One region of the Pseudoalteromonas sp. PS1M3 genome, then DNA from elsewhere that is predicted to be linked to it. Evidence: riboswitches for the same ligand, from Rfam matches in the RefSeq annotation. Region 1 holds a riboswitch; the other holds the start of a gene.
What was found. Region 1 has a riboswitch for lysine ahead of lysC (lysine-sensitive aspartokinase 3). Riboswitches for the same ligand answer to the same signal wherever they lie in the genome.
Positions count from the first base shown of each region.

Region 2: another riboswitch for lysine. It lies ahead of dapA (4-hydroxy-tetrahydrodipicolinate synthase); the one in region 1 lies ahead of lysC (lysine-sensitive aspartokinase 3).

Region 1 covers NZ_AP022624.1:2,012,469-2,024,728, forward strand. The annotation lists gene rsmF (16S rRNA (cytosine(1407)-C(5))-methyltransferase RsmF) at 1-178, shown strand, start outside; one part of gene PS1M3_RS09240 (IS3 family transposase) at 802-1,868, opposite strand; one part of gene PS1M3_RS09240 (IS3 family transposase) at 1,868-2,348, opposite strand; gene PS1M3_RS09245 (NAD(P)-dependent oxidoreductase) at 2,647-3,528, opposite strand; gene PS1M3_RS09250 (glutathione peroxidase) at 3,650-4,201, shown strand; gene PS1M3_RS09255 (2-hydroxyacid dehydrogenase) at 4,297-5,283, shown strand; gene PS1M3_RS09260 (NYN domain-containing protein) at 5,370-6,044, shown strand; gene PS1M3_RS09265 (sodium-dependent transporter) at 6,049-7,371, opposite strand; gene PS1M3_RS09270 (4'-phosphopantetheinyl transferase superfamily protein) at 7,512-8,267, shown strand; gene lysC (lysine-sensitive aspartokinase 3) at 8,421-9,800, opposite strand; lysine riboswitch at 9,876-10,048, opposite strand; gene nhaD (sodium:proton antiporter NhaD) at 10,159-11,406, opposite strand; gene PS1M3_RS09285 (hypothetical protein) at 11,626-12,260, shown strand, end outside.
Region 2 covers NZ_AP022624.1:3,333,777-3,346,036, reverse strand. The annotation lists gene PS1M3_RS15580 (phospholipase A) at 1-550, opposite strand, end outside; gene PS1M3_RS15575 (succinylglutamate desuccinylase/aspartoacylase family protein) at 754-1,875, opposite strand; gene PS1M3_RS15570 (PLP-dependent decarboxylase) at 1,881-3,086, opposite strand; gene PS1M3_RS15565 (2,3,4,5-tetrahydropyridine-2,6-dicarboxylate N-succinyltransferase) at 3,086-3,826, opposite strand; gene dapA (4-hydroxy-tetrahydrodipicolinate synthase) at 3,842-4,726, opposite strand; lysine riboswitch at 4,855-5,051, opposite strand; gene PS1M3_RS15555 (DNA-3-methyladenine glycosylase I) at 5,243-5,947, shown strand; gene PS1M3_RS15550 (YdiU family protein) at 5,950-7,359, shown strand; gene PS1M3_RS15545 (OmpA family protein) at 7,749-8,804, shown strand; gene acnB (bifunctional aconitate hydratase 2/2-methylisocitrate dehydratase) at 9,097-11,694, shown strand; gene PS1M3_RS15535 (2OG-Fe dioxygenase family protein) at 11,894-12,260, shown strand, end outside.

The sequences.
Region 1 (12,260 bases):
AAACGACTACTTTAATGGTAAAGATGTTCGATTAGCCGAGTCCACAAAAGAGCTAGGCGAAGTGGTATTAACTTTATGCGGCTGCCCCATTGGGCTAGGTAAATGGCAAAAAAATAAGATCAAAAACTCACTACCGCGCGATTTAGTGCAAAATACCCAGTTAATAAACTGGGAGTAAACATACTTAAATCACGTATAAAATGTGTACAACACAGTTAAGTGTTTGTATTAACTGCAGTATAAAAAATGCACTAAAAATATGTAATTTTAAGAGCTTTGACTATACTTAAAACACTTTCAACTTCTCCCTATGAATTAGAAAGTTTTTGTTAGCGCAAGGCTCAAAAGAGCCCGTTATAGCCCAGAGTTTCCCTAAATCACTCTGGGCATTTTTTTGTCTAATGTAATTCGCCAGTGAAATGAAATAGAAATTCACAAAGAGGATAAGAGATGCTCCGATTTAGAGAACTGATCTAATGATTAAGGTAGGAAAACATTATTAGTGTTTTTATGACTTCTCATTTACTCCTCATTTACTTCTCTTTGTGCAATCACGTTTAGTAAGTTTTTCACAAAGAGGTTAAGAGACGCTGCGCTTTAGATAAGTGATCTAGTAATAAAGGTAGGAAACCATATTAAGTGTTTTAATGTCTTCTCATTTATTCCTCATTTACTTCTCTTTGTGCAATCACGTTTAGTAAATTTTTCACAAAGAGGCTGAGAGACGATGCGCTTTAGAGAAGTGATCTAGTGATAAAGGTAGCGGAGTTTTTCAAGTTAGTTGTCGCCTCAAGTTAAATTTTATGCCGCCCGCATTTCTTCTTTTTTCTCAGGGTTTAAATTTACTTCATTTATCATTGACCAGTCTCGTGACTTCCCTGACCAACGGCTTGGGTTATTCAATTTAGCTGCGTCGTTTACCTGCTGACGCTTAGCTAATATTTCTTTATCTAAACCTGAATGACGTTGGTTTGGCGTCACAAATTTTATACCACTGTGTAGGTGCTCATTATTGTACCAATCAACGAACCCACTTACCCATTCTCTTGCTGCGCTTATATCTTCAAATGGCTTTTCTGGGTATTCTGGGCGATACTTTAACGTTTTAAATAACGACTCAGAGTATGGATTGTCATTACTTACTGACGGTCGACTAAATGATGGCACAATCCCTAACTCCTGTAATGTTGCCAGTAATGTCGCGCCTTTCATTGGGCTGCCATTATCTGAGTGTAACGTAACTTGCTCGCGCTTTATTTGCTCCCGACTGCAAATATCCTTCATTAAATCTGCGGCTAATTCACTTAACTGTGAGTCGTAAACTTGCCAGCCAACAACCTTTCGACTAAAAATGTCCATCACTAAATATAAGTATAAAAATTGCCCTTTTACGCTCGTTGGTAAATAGGTGATATCCCAAGTGTAGACTTCATTTGCACGCACTGCTTTCAATACTCTTGGCTTTTTTATCGGCTTAGCTGGCTTTACTTTTTCTCTATGCGTTAATAAGTTATGTGCCTTCATGACACGATAAAACGAACTTTCAGACGCTATCCATATGCCCTTATCAAGCAGCTTAGGGACTATTTTACTGGCCGGTAAATGCCCATATTCGGCTGAATTAGCCGTATTAATAATGCGCTGCCGCTCTAACTCTGTGAGACGGTTAGGCGGCTGTTTTTTCGTACTCGTCCGTTTGTCAGTCATATCGTCTGCTTCAATCCACCGCTGAACGGTTCTTAGTGTCAGTCCAAGTAACTCACATGCCTTTTCTTTCCTTGCCCCTGAAGCCTGTGCGTTTGTGATAAGCGTTATTAATTCATGTCGCTCAGTCGCTGTTGTTAATCGTCCTCGTTGAAACCCCAAAGTGCATCCGCTTTTTTTTTGAGTACAAGTAGAGCGGCAGTTTCAGCTAAGGCCTTATCTTTGCGATTCAGTTCTTTTTGCAGTTGCTTTATTTCTTGCTTAAGCTGTTTACTGTCTGACTTTACTGTTTTATTTGAAGGTGGTGTTACTAAGTCTTTCTTCCATTGCTGAATATGATGCGGATAAAGCCCTATATTACGGCAGTATTCATTTATGGCGGCTTCATCTAAACTTCCACACTCAATTACTGCGTTGAGTCTTTCTTCTAAACTCCAGTCTTGTGGTCGTTTTTCTGCTGTCATTTGGCTACCCGTCTGGTGTATTTCAAGTTGATGCTTTTTTGCCAGTGCTATCCAACGTTGTAACGTTGAATAACCGACACCTAAGTCATCTGCAATATCTTCTAAGCGAACATCATCACATTGAGATAATGCTTTTTCAACAGCTTGAACTTTAAACTCTTGTGTAAATTGACGTTTCATTTTATTTGCCTCTGCTAAATGTTAGAGGCGACAACTATCCTGACACAGGGGGGTAGGAAACCATTATTAGTGTTTTAATGTCTTATCATTTACTCCTCATTTTGTTCTCTTTGTGCAATCACGTTTAGTAAATTTTTCACAAAGAGGAGTAAATGAGCAAACATAAGCCAAAAACAGCTTAAAATTAATCTTTCCCTCTTTGTGAATAAGTCACCTTATGGGCTTTGCACATCACGCAGGCAAGCTTCGCGTCTACAAGTTAAACGCGAAACCTATTTAATTTAAAACACATACATAGTTATTTTTTATGCAGCGCCTCTATTCGTGCAAGTAGGCTTGAAGTATCGTATCGGCCGCCACCAAGTGCTTGTACATCTGCGTAGTATTGGTCGACCGTTGCAGTCATTGGCAACGTTGCACCATTGTTTTTAGCTTCATCAAGCGCAATGCCTAAATCTTTGCGCATCCAATCTACCGCAAAACCAAAATCGTATTCACCTGCCCACATTGTTTTGTAACGGTTTTCCATTTGCCACGACCCTGCAGCACCTTTAGAAATGGTTTCAATTACTTTTTCACCATCAAGCCCTGCTTGCTTAGCAAAATGTAAGCCTTCGGCTAAACCCTGCACAACACCGGCAATACAAATTTGATTAACCATTTTACAAAGCTGGCCCGAGCCTACGCCACCTAACAATTGGCTAAAACGGCTAAACGCCGCCATTACAGGCTGTACTTTTGCAAATACGGCTTCATTGCCACCAGCCATTACTGTTAAAACGCCATTTTCTGCACCGGCTTGTCCGCCGGACACTGGCGCATCGATAAAGTCAATATTTTGCAGCGCCGCTTTTGCAGCTACTTCGCGGGCAACTTCTGCAGAGGTTGTTGTGTGATCAACTAATATGGTGTGCGGTAACATACCCGCCAAAACGCCATTGTCACCATAAACTACAGAACGTAAATCGTCGTCGTTACCCACACACATAAACACAATATCAGCGCCTTGAGCAGCTTCGCGTGGGGTATCTGCAATGCTTCCTTTGTATTGTTCAGCCCAACTTTGCGCCTTTGATTGCGTACGATTAAATACACATACGCTATGCCCTTTATTGGCTAAATGCCCTGCCATTGGGTAACCCATTACGCCTAAACCTATAAATGCGACTTTCATTGACATAAAAATGACCTATTTAACTGCTAACTTAGAAACTAGGTCCCGATTATGTCAACCGGCCAACAAAAAAGCGAATGAAAGTCTTTGTAAAATTTCCACCAATTGGAAATTAAGTAGGTAACCAATGGATAGTATTTATCAGTTTAATGCACCACTTTATAACAGTGAGAATTTTTCTTTAAGCGAGTTAAAAGGCAAAACCGTACTCATTGTCAATACAGCCAGTAAATGTAGTTTTTCAATGCAATTAAATGCTCTAGAAAAGCTATACCAAGAGTACAAGGATCGTGGCTTAACGGTACTTGCATTCCCATGTAACCAGTTTGGGCAAAACGAGCCACTTGATAATTTAGCTATCAGAGATTTTTACCAAATGCAGTTTGGTGTTTCGTTTAAAGTATTTGGTAAAGTTATGGTAAATGGCCCAGACGCTCACCCTTTATTTAGCTATTTAAAATGCCATACCCGCGGTATTTCACAAAACCGTGCAGTGAAATGGAATTTCACAAAGTTTTTAATTAACTCACAGGGTCAATTAGTCGCACGCTATGCACCGCGTACTAAACCTGAAACACTTAAACAGGTTATCGAAACACACCTACAAAAAGCCGTTGAACCAAGTGACATAAAAGCAACACCCATTATGTCTGCTTTAAATAGACGCACAGCGCTGTAAATAAAAAGTAATCGCTACTTGAGCACATGGCAGTAACGTAGTTTAATTTAAACAGGTTTACTATTTTAAACGCACCAAATTGTTGGAGCCATACCATGAACATTGCTTTTTTTAGCGCGCAAAAGTACGAAAAACCTTTTTTTGAACACAGCATTACACCTCATAATAGCTTAGCAATGACCTATTTTGAGCAATCGCTTAACGAGCAAACTGCGGTGTTAGCAAGCAATTACAATGCAGTGTGTGTATTTGTAAACGATACAGTTAATGCTCAAGTTATAAAGCTATTAGCAGCCCAAGGTGTAAATACTATATTACTGCGCTGTGCCGGTTTTAATAATGTTGATTTAGATGCGGCAAAAGCACATAACATTCATGTTTTGCGCGTACCCGCATACAGCCCAGAAGCCGTAGCTGAGCATTGTATTGCGCTTATGCTTACACTGAGCCGAAAAACACATAAAGCCTACAACCGCGTGCGCGAAGATAACTTTGATCTAAACGGGTTACTTGGCTTTAACTTGCATAACAAAACAGTGGGCATTATTGGGTGCGGAAAAATTGGCTTAGCACTGTGTAATATACTCAATGGATTTGGCGCAAACGTTTTAGTGTGCGACCCAAATGCAATACCGGGTAACTACTCCATTACCGACTTAAACACGTTACTTACCCAAAGCGATATTATTTCACTGCATTGCCCACTAAACGAGCAAACCCATCATTTAATCGATGAACATGCTTTCGCTAAAATGAAGCCCGGCGTTATGCTTATCAACACCTCACGTGGTGCATTACTCGACAGCAAAGCCTGCATACAAGCACTTAAAACACAAAAACTAGGTTACTTAGGACTAGATGTATATGAGCAAGAATCCGAACTGTTTTTTAAAAACCACAGCGACGAAATAAACCAAGACGATATATTTTCTCGTTTAGTTGGTTTTAAAAATGTCCTGATCACCGGGCATCAAGGCTTTTTTACTCAAGAAGCGCTTACCGAAATAGCAAACACCACCATTACAAATGCCCTTGAGGTTGAACAGAGTAAACCGCTTACTAACTCCATTTTTAAAAATTAACATTTATAGCCATTTACACTTGCCAAAATATGCATTGCAGTGGTATCAATTAGTTATATTTAATGGCTTTTTTAGCAGGTGTTTAAATGGAAAAAACAGCGTTATTCATAGATGCAGAAAATATAAGCCATAAATTTATAGATCAAATAATGGCTAAATTTGAACATATTGAGGTTAAAAAAGCGTACGGCAACTTTGGAGCAGTACAACTAAAACCTTGGGTAAATATTTGTTCGCGCCATGCAATCGAAATGGTATATCAAGAAAAACTCGTAAAAGCTAAAAGTAATGCGGCCGATATTGCCTTAACTGTTGGGGTTATGGAGTCTTTGTATGTCTCCCCGATTGACACTTTTGCAATAGCCTCTTCTGATTCTGACTTTGCGGCTTTAGTACACTTTTTAAGACGCAATGGTAAAAAGGTAATCGGGTTTGGTAATAATACAGCCAGTGCTAAACACTATTTTGATGACTTTTATATTTTAGGTAAAAAAAATACAATACCTAAAGTAAAAAGTAAAAGTATTGCCTCTGTTGATACCTACCATTTAGCACTGGTGAAAGAAGCCGTTGAGAACACACAACATGCAAAAACTGGACTCTCTGAAACAGTGGATGTTGGTACCTATCTTCATCGAATATTCAACATTACAAAAAAGCAGCTAGGCGTAAGTAAGCTATATCAATATTTTAAATATCACGATCAGCATTTTAAAATGCAAAAAGCCCCCGACGGAGGCTTTTTAGTCTCGTTGCATTAAGTTATTAACCAAACGCGACGTTTGCAAACACCAAGGTCATTAATATTGGGCATACAAAACGAATATACTGGGCAAACCAAAAATGCGCGCCGGTGCTAGCTTGGTGTAACTTATTACCTCGTTTGAACATCCAGCCAACCGTTATAAAATAAAACAACCCCATTAACGGGAGTTGGTACTGAGTAAACACCATAATAACTAAACCAAATAACCAATCGAAGTTTACTATAATTGCACTCGCACATATTAAAACCACTAAGCTTACCAACCACGTGGCTTTAGTTCGGTTTACATTGTGGTTTTCAACTAAAAACGCAACCGGAATTTCAGTAGACGAAATAGTCGAGGTCACAGACGCTATCGACATCAAAACAAAAAACAATAAACCAACCAGTAACCCTATTTCTCCCATGGTATTAAATAGCTCAGGTAAAATGGCAAATATAAGCTGCCCTTCACCTATTAATTTACCGCCACTAAACACCTCAACACCATTATGCTGTGCAACATAAATAGCCGGAATAATAAGTAAACCAGCTAAAAATGCAACGCTCGTATCAAGTAATGCAACACTTGCCGTTAGTTTTGGTAAATTGGCATCAGGCTGTAAATACGAGCCGTAAATCATCATACACCCCACCCCTAACGACAACGAAAAGAACGCTTGTCCCATAGCGGCAATAATTAAATTTGGATCGAGTATTTGGCTAAAGTTAGGCATTAAATACGCTGCAAAACCTTCGCTTGCGCCATCCAAAGTGGCTATATAAGCAATTAGCGCGACAAGTAACACCAATAGCATAGGCATAAGTCGGCGCGACCAGGTTTCAATACCCGATTTAACACCCTCTAAAATAATGCAGGCCGTTAAAATAAGCATTAATGGTGTAAATACAAAATTACGGGCTTGCGAGTCACTGTGTAAAAACTCGCTCACACTGTGTAAACCAACAAACGTTGTAACAGGCTCAATTGCGTACGACAGCATCCACCCTGCAACAATTGAATAAAAACTCAACATGACCACAGCACCCGCAAGGCCAATATAGCCCGCAGCTGCACCTATTTTACGGTTGCTATCTTGCCATGCGTTACCCAGCGCTTTTACCGGGTTTGCTTGTGCGTTATGGCCTAAATAAAGCTCGGTATATAGCGCCGGTAACGCCAATAAAAAGATAACCAGAAAATAGACGAGTAAAAATGCTCCACCGCCATGATTAGCAGCTTGTGTAGGAAATCCCCAAATATTACCCAAACCCACTGCCGCGCCAGCAGCGGCTAAAACAAAACCAAGTCGGCTTTGAAACCCATCACGCATTTGTGCCATACATCTACAAATCTGTTATTATTTTGATTGTTGTGAATTAAACCATATTTAATGCCAGCTGAGTAATAAAATTGTATTCAGCCTTTGTTTGTCGCGTTAACTGCTCACAATAACAACGACTTTTTACTTTTTGAGCTGATATGACCGCACATTTTTTTAATAACGCCTTAACCATAACGCCAACAGATTTTGCCAATTTACCTAAAAGCAAAAGTACCGTTTTTTTGTTCGACGCTAATACACTTAGTTTGGCTAATTACAACTTGGCGAGCTTACTCAGCGAATTTGAATTAACCGTTATTAACCGCCGTAAAAACCAAATAGCTAAAAAAGAATATGTAGCAAGCCGCTTACTTTTAAAATTGCTTGTAAAATCCACCTTCCCTGAATTTTCAAATGTGCCATTAAATGCCATTAACACAAGTTTTAACCAATCCACAGCTAAATTAGAGCTGCATATTAACGAGTGCGTTATTAATACGTGTATATCGCACTCTCATGGTTTTGTTGGGGTTGCTTTAAATTTAGAAAGCGAGACGTTTGGCTTCGACCTTGAAAAAATTAGCTTAACGCGCCCGTTTGAAAAACTAGCCAAGCATTTTTACCACACAGACGAAGTTACATTAATTACGTCTCAACCTAATACGCAAAGCCAAGCCAATACCTTTTTTAGAATTTGGACATTAAAAGAGTCATTAGCTAAAGCAACTAGTCGCCCTATTGCCAAATTACTTAGCCCCAACGTATTTAACGAATTAACCTTAGTAAGCTTGACCGCAAGCAGCCAAGTAGTAAACATGCAAACGGAGACGTTTGATTTAACCTTAGTGCATAAAAAAAGCACCGGCTGGCGGTGCTTTTTGTTAACCGATGTCTCGCTTATACCAACCCGCTAAATTAAGTGATCTATTTCGAGGATAGATAAACGTGTTGATAGCTAGGCAAAAAATTCGTTATTTAGTTGTTCTAAATGAGAATTTTTTAATGCAGATAGCGACACTTTTAGCCCCTAAAAATGATTAAGTATTATTGCGAATTGGTATTGCTAGTTAAGCTTCTAACAAACGACTATGAATAGCCTGAACCACATTATCAGATTCACTTTGTTCGACTAAAAAGCATAGATTGTGCTTACTTGCTCCATGACAAATTAAGCGAATATTAAAGTCACTTAATACCTGCATTAAGTTCATTTCGTGTTGGCGAAGTTGAATCTCAGAGCCAATAAGTGCCACCAGTGTTAAGTTGTTTTCAACCGATACATGGCAAAATTCAGCAAGCTTATCTAAACACGCTTGGTCGAGCTCTGGGCGCGACGCGTTAGGCGCATTATCAAGCGTTATTGCTACACTAATTTCAGACGTAGTTACCAAATCAACCGATATATTAAACTCGCTTAAAATAGTAAATACACGGGCTAAAAAGCCACTAGCCAATAACATTTCAGGGCTTTTAAGGGTGAGCAAAATTTGATTTTTACGTTGGGTTACCGCGCGAATTCCTGGCTGCTGCGATTTTTCACGCTCTATCCACGTACCACCACGTTCAGGCTCGCGGCTTGAACCAACAAACACATTAATATGACTACGGCTAGCGGGTAAAATAGTAGCAGGATGCAATACCTTTGCACCAAAGGTAGCCATTTCAGCGGCTTCATCAAAGCTTAAGCGAGCAATGGGCGATGCCTTTACACATAATCGCGGATCGGTACTAAAAATACCCACAACATCAGTCCAAATATGTACGCTTTTGGCGTTTATTGCCTCAGCAAGTAAAGCGGCACTGTAGTCAGACCCACCACGGCCAAGCGTTGTTGTTTGTCCAAATTCGTCACTACCAACAAAACCTTGGGTTACAATAACTTGGTCATCTAACAGTGGGATCAAATATTCTTTAGCAGCTTGTGCTGTTGCGCTTACATTTGGCGTTGCTTTTCCAAACTGACTATCTGTTTTAAGTACTTTACGTACATCAAAGCGATCGGCATTTAAGCCTTTTAAACGCAGCACTTGCGCAAATAAATACGACGATAAACGTTCACCAAAGCTAAGTAACTCATCGTGCTGCTGATCAGTTGTCAGTGTTTCAAGCGCTAGCGTTTGAAATGCTTTTAAAGTTTCGTTAAAACCTACTGCTAAATCGGCATCAAGCGATAACTCATCTAAAATAGCCTGTTGAATGGCTAGCACACCGTCAATGTGTTCTTGGCGCTGCTGTGGGGTGATGCTTGATTTACACAGTGCAACCAAATGATTAGTTACGCCGGCACTGGCGCTCACAGCAACAATACGTACGCTTTTATCGGCAACAATAATTTCGCTACAACGACTCATCGCATCAAAGTTAGCCACACTGGTTCCGCCAAATTTGGCAACGATGTAATCTGATTTAACGTCCGATACTGTTTGCGGCACTGATTGGGTAGTCATTTAGTCTCCTTTTGCGGTATCCAAACCGCGATAAAACAAGAAGAACTTGGCAAGTGAATGCTTGAAGGTAAATCCACTGCCAGAAGCTCTCCACCTAGATTGGTGACAGTTTTGAGGATTCAGCCCCATAAACCGAAAAACAACATCGACGTAACGTTGGTTTTCTCGGCGAGTACTTCCCTCTTTAATGGTTATGGGCGTTCGTCACCTACCATTAAATACCTAAGTATCGCACCTCTTCTGAATGTTGTATTAACCAATGGCTAATAAAACAAAACCCCACTATAAAGTGGGGTTTGAAAGTTAACGTTTAGACGTCTAGCTGTCAAGCGTTTTAATGCGGTTTGTTAAGCAAAACTTAAACAAACCCGCCCATGTAATAAGCGCCCGCATAACCCACGGTATAACTTACTAACAAATAGAGCGACAAACGTAAGTAACTCATAAAAGTTAGCTCTTTTACTTTACTCATAGCAATAATACCCGCAGCCGATCCAATAATTAACATAGATCCACCAACACCAGTTGCATAAGTAAACGATAACCAATCTTGCTGGCTCATTACTATATTAGCTTTTAGTAAAGCAGCAGTGAGCGGTACGTTATCAACCCCGGCCGACAAAATACCCATTAAGTAGTTAGCGTACTGTGGCGCCATAACGGTGTAAAGGTCGGTAAACTTACTTAGCATTCCAATCTCTTTTAATGCACCTACCAATAATAAAACCCCGACGAAAAACAGTAAGGTGTCGTATTCTATGTCGCGTACGTAGTCGATAATATTTTTGTTTATGTCTTTTTTGCGCATTAAAAATTGCGCCACTAAAAACATGATTGATAGGCCACATAAAAAAGTTAATAAAGGCGGTACACTGTAAATTACACTCAGCGCAAGTATGCTTATAACTGTAGATACAAAAATAACTGCAATGGTGATATCGGTTTTTTCTATGCGTTTTTTTCCAGACTTTGAAAAGGTTACATCCCCTTTCATGCCAACACTTAGCATTGCTGCTAACAGCATAACGCTAATAAATGCAGGCGCAATAAGCAGTAATAAGTTAGCAATGGTTACCTTGCCATCTAAAAATATCATTAAGGTTGTTACGTCACCGGTAATTAACGACACACCACCGGAGTTAACACCAAACACAATAAGTGTGGCATATTTTATAAGCTTTTTAGGCGGTAGTTTTAACGACATAACTACAGCAAGCGATATTAACGTAGCCGTTACGTTGTCTGAAACCGACGAAAACAAAAACGCAAATACCCCAACCAAAAACATCAGCTTGCGTTCGCTAATACTTGTTGGCATTACTCTGTGCACAATATTTTCGATAAACCCTTTTGAATTTAAATAAGCAACAAAGGTCATGGCGGCCATTAAAAACAACCACAGCGATGCTATCTCTAAAATATTTTCGTTAAGGAGTTCTTGTACTTGCTCTGGGCTTTGCCCATGCAAAGGGAAAATAAACAGGAGGATCCAGCAAAGCGTGCCAAAAAAAAGCGTGGTTTTAGCTTTATTTACATGGATGATATCTTCTATAACAATCAATAAAAATCCGATCGCTATCAGGGTTAGAATAATCGTGGAAACCATGGGTATTAAATAACCTTTGATATTGTTTTAAAGAACACACGCAAAGTCCCTCTCGACGTGCCTATTTTCGGCGCGAATGTTAGCACTGCGGCTATACAAAAACTATTATTAAATAGTCTTAAAAACGAATACCATATACAGGCTAGATTAATTAGAATACGTAATAATGAGACGCTTCTAAATTCTCAATAATAAATTACTAGGATGTTGTAACACCTTATGATCCCAGCTAAAAAGCGACTAAATACCCTTAGCGAACATTGGGGAGTTTTAGAGCTATTATTTAAACGTTTTAAAATGGCCGACTTTAGCCTAAAAGACGTGCAAAATGCGATAAAGCAAAAACAACCCACGTGGAACAACGAGCGCATTTACAAAGAAACAAACCGTTTGCTCAATCAAGATATTTTAATTCCACTGGCTAAATCATCACAGCTTGAAATTAACCGTGCAATTGCTGACTTTGCTACTTTTTTACTGCAAGAAGAGCATTTGGGCTTAGCACAAGAAATTAGCGTGTTAGTAGACGATCTTGCCCGTTTAGGTAATCGTTTAGATAACGCTGGTAGCATGGAAGACTTTGACGATTTACGCCGATTTAGCCGTATTATGGATGATCGGGTACGTAAAATAATGAAACTTTACGCGCACAACGAAAACGCCATTTTAAATATTGTTGAACAAGCTAAATCAAACAATGCGGTGCAATCACTACAAAAACGCTACAAAGCAGTAATTGAAGCCTTTGACGAATATATAGAGCCCATGCTTGAAATGGTCGATATTAGGGGCGATTTTCATGCCTGCTTTACAATAATAGAGCAGCAAATCAGTAAACAAATCGAATTTATTGA
Region 2 (12,260 bases), 1.3 Mb from region 1:
TCCAAAAAATTTCAGGTTCGTAGTTGGTTTCACGAAATGGCGATGAAATTTCTGAGTTATAAATTTGCCAATACGATTGCAGCGTAAAACCAAAATACAAGGCTTGGTCTTCGTCAGAAAATTCGTCAAACAAGGGAACCTTGATTGAAAGTTGATATTTTGCTTCTAAGTTATCGAGCGTATCACCATCTTGTTCATCGGTGAGCTCATCAAAACGGTCAAAAGGGCGATCGTTAGGATGCGATACGTATGATAATGGCAATATGTAATTACGTTTGTGGGGGGTGATTACATTACGATTTTTTTTACCAACCTCTTCACGTGCTTGGCGTTTATCGAGTGCGGTCAGTTGTTTGTTTTCTTCCAGTGCAGAGCATTTTTTACGAAGCTCATCGAGTGTTTGCTTGCCATCGCCCCCAATCACTTCATTCAAAATACATTGCTTGACGAGTTCTATACTGCTGTCTTGCTCGTTTGTTTGTAATTCGTCTTGCGCAAATGCTGCGGTACTTAGTAAAGCTGAAAGGGTGATCCAGTGGCGCCAGCTCATTGTAATTCCTTGTGAGTATTGGGTAGGTTGTGATTTATTTTATTATAACGCTTTTTACATTAGGTACAGTGAACTTTTACTGAACTGTTTACATTACGTTAAAAGCGGTACTAACAGATCAAAAGAAAAGCGGCCAAAGCCGCTTTATCTAATGTACATTAACTTAGGAGATTAATGTACTCTCACGCAATGAGAAGGGTGAGCTATAGCTCAAATACGTTTGTAAAAAATTTATACAACTCAGTGCCTTGATTTACGCTTGCTGAGGCAAAGTGCAAAATAGCGATAGCATCGCAATCAAGAGTCAGCGTTTGTAATGGTTGTTCACTTAGGTAGCGTTCCATACGTAAAATATGTGCGATGGGCTCGCCTGCTTTAATATGACTACCAAGTGGTGCTATATATTCAACCATGCCGCCAATAGGGGCGTAATAGGCAAAGTAGTCATCTAGGTTACACGCATAGCGAGTTATATTAGCTGGTTTATGCGGTGCATCTACTAATACGTTCTTATGATTTAGGTAGCATAATATGCTCTTTGCATCGTTGAGTGCTTCTTTTAAATCTATTTTTTCTTGGCTACCTAGCTCAACTGTAAAGGCTTCTACCTGCACGTTGAACGAACGCCCTTGCGCGCTAAGTGCATTGCTTAAGTGCCACCATGGGCAAAAGCTAGCTTCATCCATAGCGCCATCAAAGTCGCTTGGGATCAGCAGTACATGTTCAATATTAAAATAACGAGCACTGTCTGTTGCATAGGTTGGGCAATATAAATGCTTACTTGAAATAGGGCCTGTGTGTAAATCGAGTACTATGTCGGCTTGGTGCGCAAGCTTTTGCAAATTAAGCGCAATGCGTTTACCGGTATTGAGTAAATATGCAGGGCCGTTAAGTTTGGTGTCTATTTCATCAAGCAAGGCTTGTTTAAAGTTATTTTTTAAAGCTGCATCGTCGTACTGGCTATGATCTTTGGCAAACTGGGTGACTAAATCACTATTGTAGTGATACATACGGTTCCAGTTAGTGCCCGTAATTGGGTCGAATCGGCCAAGGGTAAACTCCCCTGATTTTTGATTGCAACCAATAGGGTTAGCATATGGTACTAAGGTAATGTCGCCTTTTAAATTGAGCTGTTTTAACTGCTCTAGCAGCTGAAAAATAACCGCGTTACCTTGTACCTCGGCGCCATGCATGTTGGCTTGAATATACACGCTTGGACCTGTGCCGTCGCCTTTTAAGCGATACACCGGAATAGTGAGAGGCAAGCCATTTGCTACTTCCCCTACTACAATGTTTTCTTGGCTAATGGGTGTTGTTATGCTCATGTTTATTACCTTAAGTAGTGACTGGCATTTTCTGCTTGGCGCACACAGGTGAGCTCGCCATTTTGTAACACATATTCTGCGGCTAGTTCATGGCATAAAAAGTAGGGCATGCTTTCGGTAAAACCATAGGCGCCACATTGGCTAAATACCAGCCAGTCTTGCTCGTTTAAATCGCTTGGTAGGGTATGCTCACCTAAACAATCAAGGGCAGTACATAATGGGCCATATAGGCTCATTGCTTGTTCTGGCGCCGTTGATTCGCGCAATAACGCCGCAGGAAAATCTTGGCTTGTAACAGCAGGACGCAATAAGTGGTTAATACCACCGGTTAAAATAACTTGCTGTTGGCCGTAGTTTTGTTTGCACTCTACTACGGGGTTAGCATAATGACCGCATTCGCCTACAGCGTAGCGGCCAAGCTCCATCCAAAGCTCGTCTACACCCGCCTCTTTTTTAATTTTAGCAAGCGCGGCTATAAGGCCATCCCACTCAAGGATTGTCTCGTTTTGTGTATAAGGAATGCCTAAACCGCCGCCTAAATCGAGAATTTTAAGGTTTATATTTAAGTTATTAGCCAAGGTGGTAAGCGGTGCAATCATTTGCGACCACAGCTCGCTTAGCTTTTGCGTGCTAAGCATGTTGCCCCACTGAAAAATATGCAGGCCATCAAAATTAAGTGCTGGGTAATCGCCAGTATTGAGCGCTTGCCATTCATCGCAGCCAAGCCCAAACGGAGTTAGGCTGTCGCCGCCTAGTGGGTTTTTTTCACCTTCAGGCCAGCGTAGTTGCACACGCAATAAAACTTGCAGCTGCGTATTTTGCAGCTGCGCTTGTTGGTTTAACCAACGCACTTGATTGAGGCTTTCGGCAACAAAAATACGTACGCCGCGCTCAATAAAGTGTTTAATTTGTTTAGAGCTCTTTGCAGGCCCTGTGTTGAGCACGCGCTGCGAACTAATACCTTGTGCAAGGACTTGTTCAAGTTCACCTTTACTTGCTACGTCAAAGTTAAAGCTTGCGCTATCTAAGCTTTGAATAATCTTAGAAAGCGGGTTCGCTTTTACTGCATACCAAAGTTTTACATCGGTTTGCGCAACTAAGCGCGCAAGGTGTGCGTTTAGTTTATCTAGGTCGTAAACAAAAAAAGGGGTATCAAGTTGCTGAGTAAGCGTATTAACAGCGGTTTTGATTGGCGTGCTCAAAAAGCTCATTATCGTAAAACCTCTTCTAGCAATAACGATGCATCGCTTTGCTCGTCGCGGTATTTAACAATTAACGCACACGACATGCTTAGGCCTTGCTCACGAGCCCACTCGTTAGACGCAGGGCGAGAGCCAGGTATTACAATGGCGTACTCTGGAATTGGCTCGCCTTTATCTAGCTGGCGCTCGTTTACGCAGTCGTACACCGGAATGGTTGCAGATAAGCGTACGCCTGGTGCAAGTACAGCGCCTTTTTTAACCACTACGCCTTCAACAATGACACAACCTGCGCCAATAAACGCATCGTCCTCAACCACAACTGGGCTTGCCCCGATTGGCTCAAGTACACCACCAAGTTGAACGGCTGCGCTCAAATGTACGTTTTTACCTACTTGTGCACACGAGCCCACTAACGCGTGGCTATCAACCATAGTGCCTTCGTCGATGTATGCGCCAATATTTACGTACGCTGGTGGCATAATAATAGTGCCTTTAGCTACGTAGGCACCACGACGAACGCTTGAACCACCTGGTACCATACGCACGCCGTCGTCAGTGCTAAACTCTTGCGGTGCAAGGTTGTGCTTGTCAACAAACCCGCCTGCAAACTCGGTGTTAGTGCCATTTTTAAAGGCTTCTAAAATGCCTTGTTTTACTTCTACGTTAGCTTCCCATTGACCGCTTTCGTTTTGTGATGCTGCGCGTACTGCGCCCGATTCTAAATTATTAAGTAGTTCTAACCAGCTCATTATAAAAACCTGTATTTAATGCCAAGATAAAATGGTGTCGTTTGCAGTGGTAATGCAATCGGTTTGCGTTAACTCAAGATGCGTTAAAGGCGGGCGCAGCAACGGGCTACTTAAGCGGCCTTGTTGGTGCATTAGCACTTTAACGGGAATAGGGTTTGCTACAGCAAATAGGCTATCAATAGCGCGAGTCCACTGAGCAAATAAATTGGGGTGTTGGCCACTTAAGCTGCGTTTTACAAATTCGTGTGTTTGCAAAGGCCACGCGTTTGCCGCAACCGATACTAAGCCTTTTGCACCTGCTTGGGCAAAGTAGGGCATAAGTGCATCGTCGCCACTGTATAGAGCTAAATTAGGCGCGGCTTGTCGGTATGCTTCAAATTGGGTGATGTTGCCACTGGCTTCTTTTAAGGCCCACAGTTTTGGGTGTGCTTTTAAGTTTTCAATGGTTTCGATAGGAATGCTTACACCGCTGCGCCCAGGTACGTTGTATAACATACACGGATGCGCGCTTTCGTTTAATAAGCTTTCGTACCAATGTGTTTGACCTACAGCCCCTGGTTTTGCATAAAGAGGCGAGCCTAATAAGTAGCTGTGAATAGGTAATTGGTTACAGTAGCTAACCCATTCTTTTTGTTGGGCCAAGTTACTACCACCAACAGCAACCATAAGCGGTACACTGGGTTTTAATTGGCACACATGCTCAACAATGCCTTGCTGCTCATTAAGCGTAAGGGCTAAACCTTCACCTGTGCTACCGAGCAGTAAAATACCGTTGTGTGCTGCTTCTTGTTCGCTAACAAGTGTTGTGAGCGTGTCGTAGTCAACATTACCTTGTTGATCAAACGGCGTAACAAGCGCTGTCCACAGTGCGTAGTCATCTAAATTGAAATTATTGATCATCTCTTACGAACCTATAAGGTGTTCGAGATATTAAAGGGGCTGTATGATGTGAGCCGCATTAACGTCGTTCGAACAGTATTCGAAGAGCGAATGGGCTTAAAATAATAGGGCGCACGGCCTTATTATTTAAGACCAGAAGCTCTCCACCAAACTAATAAGCTGTTTTAAAACAGCTATTGGTGACAGTCGCTAGGATTCAACCTAGTCGCCCGAAGTAATTGCTTCGCAAAAGCGTTTACCTCTCGGCGGTATTCCCCTGACGTATGCTCACTGGAGTTTGCGCTCCTAACATACGCTACCTGAATAACGCACCTCTTCTAGCCCTTTGTATTTTGTTTAACCGCAAAAGGTTTAACAAAATACAATTTAAATAGGGTAATTGCGGCGATTAAAACATTTTAGCCGTCTAGGTGTCAAGTTGCAGGATACAGATTAGTTCATCGAAAATGTGGGTGGTTACGTATTGGCTGCTTTTCTCGTAAACTAACCCTATGAGCAGCGAGGTATTTAATAAGTATGGAAAAATTTAGCGATATTTATAAGCGAGCAGTAGAGCGAAAAGGCTCTGAAAAAATGCTTAAGTTATTACTCGCAAAACCCTTATCTAAAAAAGCATTAAGCGCATTAAGTGACGACGATTGGCTTGAAGAATTTACCCGAAAAGTTTTTCAAAGTGGTTTTTACTGGTCGGTAATAAACAGCAAATGGTCGGGCTTTAGAGAGGTTTTTTGGGAATTCAGCGTTGATAAGCTATTAATGATGCCGCCCGATATGCTCGAGCAAAAAGCGAGTGATGAGCGTATTATTCGTAATTATAAAAAAGTGAAAACAATTCCTGAAAATGCCTACATGATCCACGAAATAGCACAGGAATATGGCAGTTTTAGCAAGTTCGTAGCTAACTGGCCAAGCGATGACATTATTGGTTTATGGGCATATTTAAAAAAACACGGCGCCCGTTTGGGTGGAAATACTGGCCCGTATGCCTTAAGAGCGCTTGGTAAAGATACTTTTTTACTTTCGCGAGATGTAGAAAGTTACCTAAGGGCACATAAAATTATTGATGGTGGGCTGCAAACTAAAAAATCACTCACTGCTGCGCAGGCATTTTTTAACGAAATGCAAAAGCAAAGTGGTTTAAGTATGCAAGAGCTGAGTTTAATTGTGGCCTATGGTGTGGGTGACAATCGCGTAGGTATACGTCAACAGTCAGGAAATTAACCATGAAACTAGTGCCGAGATACACAGACATAGCAGATAATTTCGCAATAGAAGATCAACCATCAAGCGTTGCAGCTCCGCAACTGCTTTTGTGGAACGAAGCGTTAGCAAAGCAGTTTAATATAGGTGTTGAGCCGCAGCTGCGTCCTAGTACCTTTGCAGGCAATGAATCACAGCAAATAAAGTCGGTAGCGCTTGGTTATTCTGGGCACCAGTTTGGTCACTTTTCGCCGCGCTTGGGTGATGGGCGAGCGCATTTGCTTGGTGCTATAAATGACGATAAAAACCAGCTGTGGGACATTCAGTTAAAGGGCTCAGGCGCTACCCCGTATTCTAGAGGTGGCGATGGGCGATGTGCATTAGGCCCTGCTATTCGTGAATACGTAATGAGTGAAGCTATGCACGCATTAGGTATTCCCACTACTCGTTGTTTGGCTGTGGTTGGTACCGGCGAAGCGGTTTACCGTAATACGCCTCAACCAGGGGCTGTTGTTACTCGCCTAGCAAGCAGCCATATTCGTGTTGGCTCGTTTCAATACTTAGCAACCCAAGGCGATGCTGAGGGATTAAAAAAATTAGCTGATTTAGCAATTAAACGCCATTACCCTGAAATAACGAGTGAAGGTCCTGAGCGGTATATCGCTTTTTTGACAGCAGTCATTAGCAATCAAGTGAACTTGATTATTAATTGGATGCGCGTTGGGTTTGTTCATGGCGTTATGAACACCGATAACACGCTCGTAAGTGGCGAAACTATAGATTATGGCCCGTGTGCAATGATGGATAGCTTTGATTTTGACACCGTATTTAGCTCTATAGACAAGCAAGGCCGCTACTCTTTTGGTAATCAGCCAAATATGGCGAGTTGGAATTGTGCTCGCTTAGCTGAAAGCCTTATCCCATTAATTAGCGATGATGAAGAAAAAGCTGTGTCATTACTTACTCCAGTTATACATCATTTTTCAGAGCAATTTAATACTCAATTTACAGTAATGTGGAGCAAAAAATTAGGCCTGGCTGGTGCAAAAGAGGGCGACAAAGATCTTGTTTCTGAGCTACTAACATTATTGCAAGCACATCATCTTGATTACACCAATACTTTTGATGCACTGACGGAGTTTGTGAATGGCAATGCAACTATTCCAAAAGAATTAATTGAGTGGGCGAATAAGTGGCAAAGCCGAACAAGTAACGATAGCTACAAAACCATGCGAGCAGCCAATCCACGTATAATTCCGCGAAATCATATAATTGAAACAATATTAGCTGAATATAATGAGCTTGGTTCAAGTAAACTGATGAGCCGTTTTGTAAAAGTAGCTAATAAACCGTACCTGTTCAGCGATGATATGGCCGAATTTCAAGAGGTACCGTCAAATGATACCGACTATAAAACTTTTTGTGGTACTTAAGTGTTGTAAAAATAGATAAGTTAATGATTATAAATAACGATATTTTAGCACAGAGATGTTCATTGATTGAGCAAAGCAAATTCCGGTGTTACTATCTAAACATAAAGATAAGTTAGTTTCATTGTGAGCAAGAACAATTGATTGAGTTGTCTTTGTGTCTTCTGCAGATTATCGATTTATATGATCAACTAGTTGGTTTCTAGCTAGGTAAAGTTTTAAATTTCACCTAAACTGATTTGTTGGATATCGTTATATCGCATTGAAAAAAATTATAAACTTTATTTTTCGTTAAGTATTGATTAACAAAAGTTGAGTTAGTCTGTATAAAACTTAGTGAGCTAGTACTTAATTAGCCACAATTTATTAGTTGTTAAAATGGGAAGAAAACAATGAAATTAAAATCACTAACTATTGCAATTGCGTTAGCTGCAACTAGCGTATCTACTTTTGCTGCTGACAAGCAAGAAGGTTTCTACATTGGCGCATTTGGCGACTACTACGATGCGTCTTGGGAAAATATGAGCGCACAGGCTGGTCTTGACGTAAACGAGTCGACTGGCTTTGGTCTTGAAGCGGGTTACCGCTTCAGCGATTTTTGGAGTGCTCGTTTAGAGTATGCAGATCTTGATTTCAATGCATTCGACAAAGCCGCTGGTAACCGTAACAACATCGACGGTAGCCGTTTTGGTATTGATGCGCTTTACCATTTAGATGGCGGTCCTTTCTACGGTTTAGTTGGTATTAAATCAATGGACGTTGTTGATGACAACACGTTCTTAAATGCAGGTGTTGGTTACAGACACTTCATTACTGACAACTTATTCGCTAACGTTGAAACTGCTGTATACCAAGGTATTGATAAAGGTTACACAGATGTTGGCGCTAAATTAGGTATTAACTATTTCTTTGGACAAAACACTATGCCTGCTGAGCCGGTACAGCCTGCGCCAGAGGTTGTTGAAGTTATGGTTGAGCCAGTAGACAGCGACAATGACAATATTTTAGATGCTGATGACAAGTGTCCTAATACACCAATGACAGATGCTGTTGATGGTACTGGTTGTACTTTATATGAAGATAAAGAAGTAACTGTGAGCTTATTAGTAACGTTCCCTAACGACAAAGCTGCTGTATCACAGCGTTACTTAGACGACATCGATCAAGTTGCATCTTTCTTAAAAGATTACCCAGATACAACAGTGCTTTTAGAAGGTCATACTTCAGCAGTAGGTAAAGCGACTTACAACAAAATGCTATCTAAAAAGCGTGCTGATTCGGTAGCTAAGCAATTAATAGCTGACGGTATTGCATCTGACCGCATTACTACGGTAGGTTTAGGTGAAGAGCGCCTTAAAAATGAAGCTAACACAGCCGCTGCACACGCAGAGAATCGTCGTGTTGAAGCGCACATCAAAACAATCAAAACAGTAAAAGTTTTACGTTAATAGATTATTTTGATTATAAAAACCCAGCTTATGCTGGGTTTTTTTATGGCCGCTATTTATGCTTGTCTACCTAAATAGTAATGATTATTACTTAACAAGTATTCATGGAAATAGAATTTCCCGTAACTACTATTCATAGTGTTTATAGTCGGTATAATCAGTTGTGTAACTGGATGGATTTTCATCTATCTATAAAAGCTTTATAATTACGCGTTAGAATACTATAAGTATTGGGTAACAAGTGCGCATGAAGCGCTACCGAATACTTTCACGTCACCAAGAGGGCAATATTGTGCTACAAGAATATCGTAAACACGTAGAAGAACGTGCCGCGTTAGGTATCGTACCAGCGCCATTAGATGCTCAGCAAACTGCTGATCTTATTGAATTAATAAAAAACCCACCGGCAGGTGAAGAAGAATTCATTTTAGATTTATTAATCAATCGTGTACCACCAGGTGTTGATGACGCTGCTTACATCAAAGCAGGCTTCCTAGCCGCTGTTGCTAAAGGTGAAGCGACTACTTCTCTTATCTCTAAAGAAAAAGCAGCTGAATTATTAGGAACAATGCTAGGCGGATACAATATCGCGCCAATGATTGACCTACTTGATGACGAATCATTAGCGCCAATCGTAGTAAAAGGCCTTTCAAACACATTACTTATGTTTGATGCTTTCTACGACGTAGAAGAAAAAGCCAAAGCAGGCAATGCGTTTGCTAAGCAAATTATCGAATCTTGGGCTGCAGCTGAATGGTTTACAAATAAGCCAGCAGTAGCTGAAAAAATCTCTGTTACTGTATTTAAAGTAACGGGTGAAACAAACACCGATGACTTATCACCTGCACCAGATGCATGGTCACGTCCTGATATCCCACTTCATGCTTTGGCAATGCTAAAAAATGAGCGTGATGGCATAAACCCAGATAAAGCAGGTGAAGTAGGTCCTATCGTACAGCTTGAAGAATTAAAAACTAAAGGCTTACCACTTGCTTATGTAGGTGACGTTGTAGGTACTGGTTCTTCTCGTAAGTCTGCTACTAACTCTGTGCTTTGGTTTATGGGTGATGATATCCCATTTGTACCAAACAAACGTGTTGGTGGTGTATGTTTAGGTAACAAAATAGCACCTATCTTCTTTAACACAATGGAAGATTCTGGCGCATTACCAATCGAATTAAATGTTGACGAGTTCAACATGGGTGATCAAATTGATATTTACCCATACGAAGGTGTTGTTAAACGCCATGGTACTGATGATGTTATCTCTACTTTCGAACTTAAATCAGATGTAATCCTTGATGAAGTTCGTGCTGGTGGTCGTATTCCACTTATCATTGGTCGTGGTTTAACAGACAAAGCACGTACATCTTTAGGTTTAGGTGCTACTGATGTATTTAAAGTACCAGCAGTGACTGAAGAGTCAGACAAAGGCTTTACACTAGCGCAAAAAATGGTTGGTAAAGCATGTAACGTAGCCGGTATTCGCCCAGGCCAATACTGTGAGCCTAAAATGACTACTGTAGGTTCGCAAGATACTACTGGTCCTATGACACGTGATGAACTTAAAGACTTAGCATGTTTAGGTTTCTCTGCAGATTTAACAATGCAGTCATTCTGTCATACCTCTGCTTACCCTAAACCAATTGACGTAAACACGCACCATACGCTTCCTGATTTCATCATGAACCGTGGCGGTGTTTCACTTCGCCCTGGTGACGGTGTAATTCACTCGTGGTTAAACCGTATGTTATTACCAGACACCGTAGGTACTGGTGGTGATTCACATACTCGTTTCCCATTAGGTATTTCGTTCCCAGCGGGTTCAGGTGCAGTAGCATTCGCAGCAGCAACAGGTGTTATGCCACTTGATATGCCTGAGTCTATTTTGGTTCGCTTTAAAGGTGAAATGCAGCCAGGTATCACATTACGTGATCTTGTTCATGCAATTCCTTACTACGGTATCAAAGAAGGCTTATTAACGGTTGAGAAGAAAGGTAAAATCAACGAATTCTCTGGCCGTGTACTAGAAATTGAAGGTGTTGAGCACTTAACTGTTGAGCAAGCATTTGAACTATCAGATGCATCAGCAGAACGTTCAGCTGCTGGTTGTACTGTTAAGCTTTCTAAAGAGTCTATCTCTGAGTACCTTGAGTCTAACATTGTTATGCTTAAGTGGATGATCTCTGAAGGTTACGGCGATGTTCGTACAATCGAGCGTCGTATTACTGCAATGCAAGATTGGTTGGCTAACCCAGAACTTATGGAAGCTGACGCGGATGCAGAATACAAGCACGTACTTGAAATCGACCTAGCTGATATTAAAGAGCCGGTACTTTGTGCACCGAATGACCCAGATGATGCGCGTTTACTATCTGACGTTACAGGCGAGAAAATCGATGAAGTATTTATCGGTTCTTGTATGACTAACATTGGCCACTTCCGTGCAGCGGGTAAATTACTCGATGGCTTTACTGGCCGTATTCCAACACAGCTTTGGGTTGCTCCACCAACGAAGATGGATAAAGACCAACTTACAGACGAAGGTTACTACGGTATCTTTGGTCGTGTAGGTGCACGTATTGAAACTCCAGGGTGTTCACTGTGTATGGGTAATCAAGCACGCGTTGCAGATAAAGCAACGGTTGTTTCTACCTCAACACGTAACTTCCCTAACCGTTTAGGTACAGGCGCAAACGTATTCTTAGCATCAGCAGAGCTTGCTGCAGTTGCGGCAATTTTAGGTAAATTACCTACTCCGGCTGAGTACCAAGAATATGCAGCGAAAATCAATGCAACGGCAGCAGATACTTACCGTTACTTGAACTTCCACCGTATGCCTCAGTACACTAAAAAAGCAGACAACGTAATTATTCAGCAAGCTGTTTAATTTATAGAGTTTGAATAAAAAACCCGCTTCGGCGGGTTTTTTATTGTTTAAATATAATTTAGATTATTCATGCTTTAATAGCCTTATACTGAATTAAAATTAAGTATTTTTCACATTTAAGTTGGATAATAAAGCAATAATTCCTCGCTACATGCATTAAAATCTCTTTTAATATTCTCATTATTTTAGGCGAGATTTCATGACTGCATTAAACAACCAGAATTTACTGCAACTTCGTTTTATTAACCAAGCAAATATTGATTTGGTTAAGCCTTCTTTTGATAACCTACCTGCAAATCCATATGCAGATGGCGAATTTCGTAAGCGTCGTTATTCAGTAATTAAATTTCAAAATGGTGAGCTAAAATTGCAAGCTGCCAAAGCATTTGTTCAAGACGATTCGATTAATACGTTTCAAGGTAACGTTGAACGTACTTACGAAAATTTAGAGCAAAGCCTACTTGAATCAGATGGCATGAAAAGTATTGTCAGTGAGTTTTGCCAGCTTACCGGTATTGATGAAGATCGCGATATTGAAATACATCAATTTAGAATGTTAGCCATTG